2 regions of the Bradyrhizobium australafricanum genome follow, and region 2 is predicted to be linked to the other one. Evidence: predicted binding sites of a transcription regulator. Region 2 holds the regulator's gene; the other holds the start of a gene.

Region 1 (3,410 bases), on a different contig from region 2:
GCCAACCCGCTGCTCGCACGCGACCAGCTCGTGGTGTGGTCGATCCGCATCCCGCGGATCGCAGCGGCGGCGATGGTCGGCGGACTCCTTGCCTTATCAGGCTCGATCATGCAGGGCCTGTTCCGCAATCCCCTCGCCGACCCCGCGCTGGTCGGCGTCTCCTCCGGCGGCGCGTTTGCCGCGGCGGCGGCGATCGTGTTCACCGACAGCCATCTCGGCGAAAGCCTGCGCTTCCTGCAACACCAGCTGCTGCCGATCGCGGCCTTTGCCGGCTCGCTGATCACGACCATCGTGCTTTACGGCATCGCCAGCCGCGGCGGCCGGACATCGATTGCGATCTTCCTGCTGGCCGGGCTTGCGATCGCCGCGATCGCCAATGCCGGCATCGGCCTTCTGGTGTTCGTCGCCGACGATCGCCAGCTTCGCGACATCACCTTCTGGCTGCTCGGCTCGCTCAGCGGTGCGACCTGGAGCAAGCTCACGGCGCTGGCGCCGGTGCTAGCGGTCGCGCTGGTCGCCTGCCTCTCGATCGCGCGCGGGCTCGACGTGCTGGTGCTCGGCGAGGCGGAGGCGTTCCACAGCGGCGTCGACGTCGAACGGCTGAAGCGGATTTCGATCGTGCTGGTGTCGGCGATGACCGGGGTCGCGGTCTCGGTCTGCGGCGTGGTCGGTTTCGTCGGCATCGTGGTGCCGCATCTGTTGCGGCTGGTGATCGGGCCCGCGCATCGGCTGCTGCTGCCGGCCTCCGCGCTGCTCGGCGCCATCCTCCTGGTCGGCGCCGACACCGTGGCGCGCACCATCGTGGCACCCGCGGAAATGCCGATCGGCATCCTGACGGCAGCGATCGGCGCGCCGTTCTTCCTCGCCATGCTGCTGCGGCAGCGCGGGCTGGTGTCGCTATGACGGCCCTGCTCGAAGCACAGTCGGTATCGATGACGGTCGGCGGCGCGACGCTGGTCGATGCGGTGTCGCTGCAGATCGGTGCCGGCGAGATGGTCGCGATCGTCGGTCCCAACGGCGCCGGCAAATCGACCCTGCTGCGGATGCTGTCGGGCGACCTGCGTCCGTCGCGCGGGGCGATCAGGCTGAGGCAGCGCGACCTGCAAACTTACGGACCACGCGCGCTGGCGCAGCACCGCGCGATGCTGTCGCAGCACGTCAGCGTCACCTTCCCGTTCACCGTCGAGGAAATCGTCAGCATGGGCGCCGGCGAAAGCCCGCGTGCCGTGGCGCGGGCGCTGGTCGAGGCGGCGCTCGACGAGGTCGGGCTCGCGCGTTTCCGTTTCAGGCAATTGCCGACGCTGTCGGGCGGCGAGCAGCAGCGGGCGCATTTCGCCCGCGTGCTGGTGCAGCTCGCCTGCGGCGAAGCGCTGCATGGACCGGGACTGTTGCTGCTGGACGAGCCAACCTCGAGCCTCGATCTGCGGCATCAGATCGATCTGGTCGAAACGGCGCGGCGGCGCGCCGCGCGCGGCACCGCCGTGATCGCGATCCTGCACGACCTCAACCTCGCGATGCGGTTCGCCGACCGCGTCCTGCTGCTGCATCGGGGACGCATTGCCGTCGACGGCGACCGGACGGCGGCAATGAAGGCCGAGACGCTGCGTGAGATCTTCGAGATCGACGCTGCGATCGCCTATACCGGAGGTGGCGTGCCGTTCCTGCTGCCGCAGACGATGCAGCCGGCGGGCAAGGCGACGTAACGCCGCAAGCCTTATCCCGCCGCAACATCCGCGGTTCACAAAACTGTCAGGCGGCTGTAACAGGCGGCTCGGAGAACACCGCATCGTTTATCCTTTGGGAGATCAACCATGCGCCTGTCCCTGCTCTGCTCCGTCGCCTCGATCCTGCTCGCCACATCGGCGTTCGCGCAGGGTGAAGGCGAATTCCCGGCGACGCTGGCGGGACATGCCGTGATGCCGGCCGAGAGCTTCATCGACGCGCCCGCCGACGCCCCTGATGATCTGAAGATCTCGGGCAAATACACCACCGGCAAGCGCGTTGACGGCATCGGCACCGTGATGGGTAAATCCTATGAGCGGCCGACCGGCGTGTCGCTGCCGTTCAAGGGTCAGCCGCTGCAGGGCCATTCCGGCATCAAGGTGATGCCCGACGGCTCGTTCTGGGTGATCACCGACAACGGCATGGGCTCGCGCTACAACTCGGCGGACTCGATGCTGTACCTGAACCGGCACAAGATCGATTGGGCGAGCGGCAAGATCGAGCGTCAGGAGACCGTGTTCCTGCACGATCCCGACAAGAAGGTGCCGTTCCGCATCGTGCATGAGGACACCGCCAAGCGCTATTTGACCGGCGCCGATTTCGACACCGAGGGCTTCCAGATCATCAACGACATTTTCTGGATCGGCGACGAGTTCGGGCCCTACATCCTCAAGGCCGACAAGACCGGCAAGATCCTCGCCGTGTTCGAGACCGTCGCCGACGGCAAGCCGGTGCGTTCGCCGGATCATTGGGCGGTGCAGTCGCCCGGCGCGCCCGGCGCCAGCTACACCAATGTCAACCTGCGCCGCTCCAAGGGCTATGAAGGCTTTGCGTCCTCCAAGGACGGCAAGTTCCTCTACGGCCTGCTCGAAGGACCGCTGTGGGATGCCGACAAGAAGGATTGGGAGAAGGTCGACGGCAAGGAAGCCTCGCGCATCCTGGAATTCGACGTCGCGGCGGAGAAGTTCACCGGGCGCTACTGGCAGTATGTGTTCGAGCAGAACGGCAATGCGATCGGCGACTTCAACATGATCGATCCGGCCCAGGGCCTCGTGATCGAGCGCGACAATGGCGAAGGCACCGCCGACAAGGCCTGCCCGCAAGGCCAGCGCGGCGAGAACTGTTTTCCTGACCTCGCCAAGTTCAAGCGCGTCTACAAGATCGAGCTGTCCGATGCCAATGTCGGCAAGCCCGTGCGCAAGATCGCCTACATCGACCTGATGAAGATCCGCGATCCCAACAAGAAGGCGCGCAAGCCGCTCAACGACGGCATCTACACCTTCCCGTTCTTCACCATCGAGAATGTCGACCGGGTCGACGAGACCCACATCATCGTCGGCAACGACAACAACCTGCCGTTCTCCTCGAGCCGCGACCCGAACAAGGCCGATGACGACGAGTTCGTACTGCTCGAGGTCGGCGACTCCCTGAAGGCGAAGTGAGGCGGCGCTCGCCACCCACAACAGTGTCGTCGCCCGGCTCGACCGGGCGACCCAGTATTCCAGAGGCGCCCGAGCTCAACGGACAAGCCGCGGCGTACTGGATGCCCCGCTCAAGTGTTTAGTCCGGGGACATGGCTGACACCTGTTCGGACACATCACTGACAGGTTGGCGGTTGGTCAAGTCGATTGATGCGACCTGCCAGCTGGCGAAGAAGACGCCGTAATGGCCGCCGCCCTTCGAGACGG
Region 2 (3,410 bases):
ATCAACCTGACGCTCGGCACCAACCGCGTCACGGCGTTCATCGGCCCGTCCGGCTGCGGCAAGTCGACCCTGCTGCGCATCTTCAACCGGATGTACGACCTCTATCCGGGCCAGCGTGCGGTCGGCCAGCTGATGCTGGACCAGACCAACATTCTCGACCCCAAGCTCGACCTCAACTTGCTGCGCGCGCGGGTCGGCATGGTGTTCCAGAAGCCGACGCCGTTCCCGATGACGATCTACGAGAACATCGCCTTCGGCATCCGCCTCTATGAGAAGATATCGAAGTCCGAGATGGACGACCGGGTCGAGAAGGCGCTGCGCGGCGGCGCGCTGTGGAACGAGGTCAAGGACAAGCTGAACGCCTCCGGCCTGTCGCTCTCCGGCGGCCAGCAGCAGCGCCTGTGCATCGCGCGCACCGTGGCGGTGCGCCCCGAGGTGATCCTGTTCGACGAGCCGTGCTCGGCGCTCGACCCGATCTCGACCGCCAAGGTCGAGGAACTGATCCAGGAGCTCTCCGAGGACTACACGATCGCGATCGTCACCCACAACATGCAGCAGGCGGCGCGCGTCTCCGACAAGACCGCCTTCATGTATCTCGGCGAGCTGATCGAGTTCGACGACACCAACAAGATCTTCACCTCACCGAGCGATCGGCGCACCCAGGACTACATCACCGGCCGGTTCGGTTGACCGGCGCATGATCCGGAAAAGTGGAAACCGGTTTTCCGATCAGGTCATGCTAAAATTCAGGACACGAAGCCATGATCCCCGGGATCATGGTTGAGGGAGACAAGCGATGGCTTCTGAACATACCGCCAAGGCATTCGACAGCGACCTGCAGGAGTTGACCCGCCTGGTCGCCGAGATGGGCGGCCTGGTCGAACGGATGATTACCGAGTCGGTCGACGCGCTGATCCGTCGCGACGTCGCGCTCGGCAAGCGCGTGGTCGCCGCCGACATCGAGATCGACAATCTGCAGCGCAACATCGAAGAGCGGGCGGTGCTGACGATCGCCCGCCGCCAGCCGATGGCGATCGACCTGCGTGAGATCGTCAGCGCGATGCGCGTCGCCACCGACCTCGAGCGGATCGGCGACCTCGCCAAGAACATGGGCAAGCGCGTCGCGGCGCTGGAGAGCGATTTCCAGCCGCTGAAGTTGATCCGCGGCCTCGAGCACATGACCGACCTCGTGCTGTCGCAGGTCAAGTCGGTGCTCGACGCCTACGCCGCGCACGACCTGCCGGCGGCGATGAACGTCTGGAAGGGCGACGAGGAGGTCGATGCGATCTGCACCTCGCTGTTCCGCGAACTGCTCACCTACATGATGGAAGATCCGCGCAACATCTCGTTCTGCATCCATCTGATGTTCTGCGCCAAGAACATCGAGCGGATCGGCGATCACGCCACCAATATCGCCGAGACCGTGTTCTACATGATCGAGGGCCAGCAGATCACCGACAAGCGCCCGAAGGGCGACATGACCACTTTTGCCACCACGGTGCCGGGCAACTGAGGCATGATCGGCAAGCACGGAACCGGCAAGAGCGAAACTGGATGATCCTCGCGAAAAATCGTTTCCGCGGGGACTATGCTCAAGGAAGTAAGCGTTTCGGTTTGCGTCTGGGCAACGGATCACCACAGAGAAAGAACTTAAACCGATGAGCGCACGCATTCTGGTAGTCGAAGACGAGGAAGCGCTGACGACGCTGTTGCGCTACAATCTCGATGCGGAAGGCTACGATGTCGAGACGGTGGGGCGCGGCGACGATGCGGATACAAGGCTGAAGGAGCGCGTTCCCGACCTCGTGGTGCTGGACTGGATGCTGCCGGGCCTGTCCGGCATCGAACTGTGCCGCCGCCTGCGGGCGCGGCCCGAGACCAAGCAGCTTCCGATCATCATGCTGACCGCGCGCGGCGAGGAAAGCGAGCGCGTGCGCGGGCTTGCCACCGGCGCGGACGATTACATCGTCAAGCCGTTCTCGGTGCCGGAGTTGCTGGCGCGGGTGAAGGGCCTGTTGCGCCGCGCCAGCCCGGAGCGGCTTGCGACCGTGCTGACCTACGGCGACATCGAGCTCGACCGCGAGAAGCGCCGCGTGGCGCGCTCGGGCCGTCCGATCGATCTCGGGCCGACCGAGTATCGCCTGCTCGAATTCTTCCTCGAGCATCCCGGCCGCGTGTTCAGCCGCGAGCAACTGCTCGACAGCGTCTGGGGCCGCGACATCTACATCGATGAGCGCACCGTTGACGTGCATATCGGCCGCTTGCGCAAGCTGCTCAATCCGGGCCGCGAGCAGGATCCGATCCGCACCGTGCGCGGCGCCGGCTACGCGCTCGACGACCGCTTTGCCAAGGCCGAGCCGCAGCCGTAACGGCCATGCGGCATTCATAAACCGCAACACTACGTCGTCCCGGCGCAAGCCGGGACCCATACGCCGCGGCCAGCGCAATCGGCACGCGGCCAGACGGCTTTCTAACAACACCCATTCGTGGTTATGGGTCCCGGCCTGCGCCGGGACGACGCTGGTGATATAGCCGGGCTACGGATCACACAAAAAAAATCCCCGCTTTCGCGGGGATTTGTTTTTGAGGTTTTCCGTCGTTTTCCCGAGTGCTCACTTGATCTGCGGTTTCGCCGACGGCCGGCGGCGATCGGCGGCGGGCTGGTAGGCGACGCGCGAGTGATGCGCGCAATAGGGCAGGCCGGCGAGCGCCTTGCCGCCGCAGAAGAAGAATTCCGGGCTCGAGGGATCGCCGACCGGCCAATGACAGGTGGCCTCGTTGAGCTCGAGCAGCGAGAGCCGCTGGCTCATCGGCACCACATTGTCGTAGGAGATCGGATCGGGCTCCATCTCGACCTCGAAGGCGTGCGCCAGCGCGGTGTTGCCGCGCGAGACCGGACGCGCCACCCGCATCATGTGCTGGGCCGGGCGAGCCTTGCGCTGCCGCGGCGCGGCCGTGGAGGGTGCCTTGGCGCGGCCGGAGAGGCCGAGCCGATGCACTTTGCCGATCACGGCGTTTCGCGTCACATTGCCAAGTTCCGCCGCGATCTGGCTGGCCGACAGGCCGGACTCCCAGAGTTTCTTCAGCTGCTCGACGCGATCGTCGGACCAGGTCAATACAGTCATCGCATTCTTCCCTTCGCGCAGCGCCGGCCAATCATTGGAGCGGCGCTGCGAGCCAATCTGGACAAATATCCCTGCGGCCAGAATCCCTTAGCCCTCGCCGGGCACGGTGTTGCGCCCGAACGTTTACGCGAGACACGAAGGCTACTTAGAGGGTCCAGTACCGCCGCACGAGATGTCGTACCCGACAGGCCAAACGCTACAATATGGCGTGACTCTGGCGCAAGAGTCCGCGGCCGTGCGTCCACATGTTCCCACACAGTTAAGCATCGCGATGAGGCTTTTCCA

The links. The regulator PhoB, encoded in region 2, activates phosphate uptake and scavenging genes when phosphate is short. The targets are predictions, from matches to a motif close to TGTCATNNANCTGTCAT.
Region 1: a site for PhoB is predicted at 1,748-1,764, ahead of J6525_RS33020 (esterase-like activity of phytase family protein). Genes of this name have one in related genera too.

What each region holds. Positions count from the first base shown of each region.
Region 1 covers NZ_JAGKJL010000049.1:306-3,715, reverse strand. Annotated here, with positions in the region: gene J6525_RS33030 (FecCD family ABC transporter permease) at 1-903, shown strand, start outside; gene J6525_RS33025 (heme ABC transporter ATP-binding protein) at 900-1,703, shown strand; gene J6525_RS33020 (esterase-like activity of phytase family protein) at 1,812-3,164, shown strand.
Region 2 covers NZ_JAGKJL010000048.1:41,052-44,461, reverse strand. Annotated here, with positions in the region: gene pstB (phosphate ABC transporter ATP-binding protein PstB) at 1-690, shown strand, start outside; gene phoU (phosphate signaling complex protein PhoU) at 797-1,513, shown strand; gene phoB (phosphate regulon transcriptional regulator PhoB) at 1,659-2,369, shown strand; gene J6525_RS32870 (GcrA family cell cycle regulator) at 2,613-3,125, opposite strand.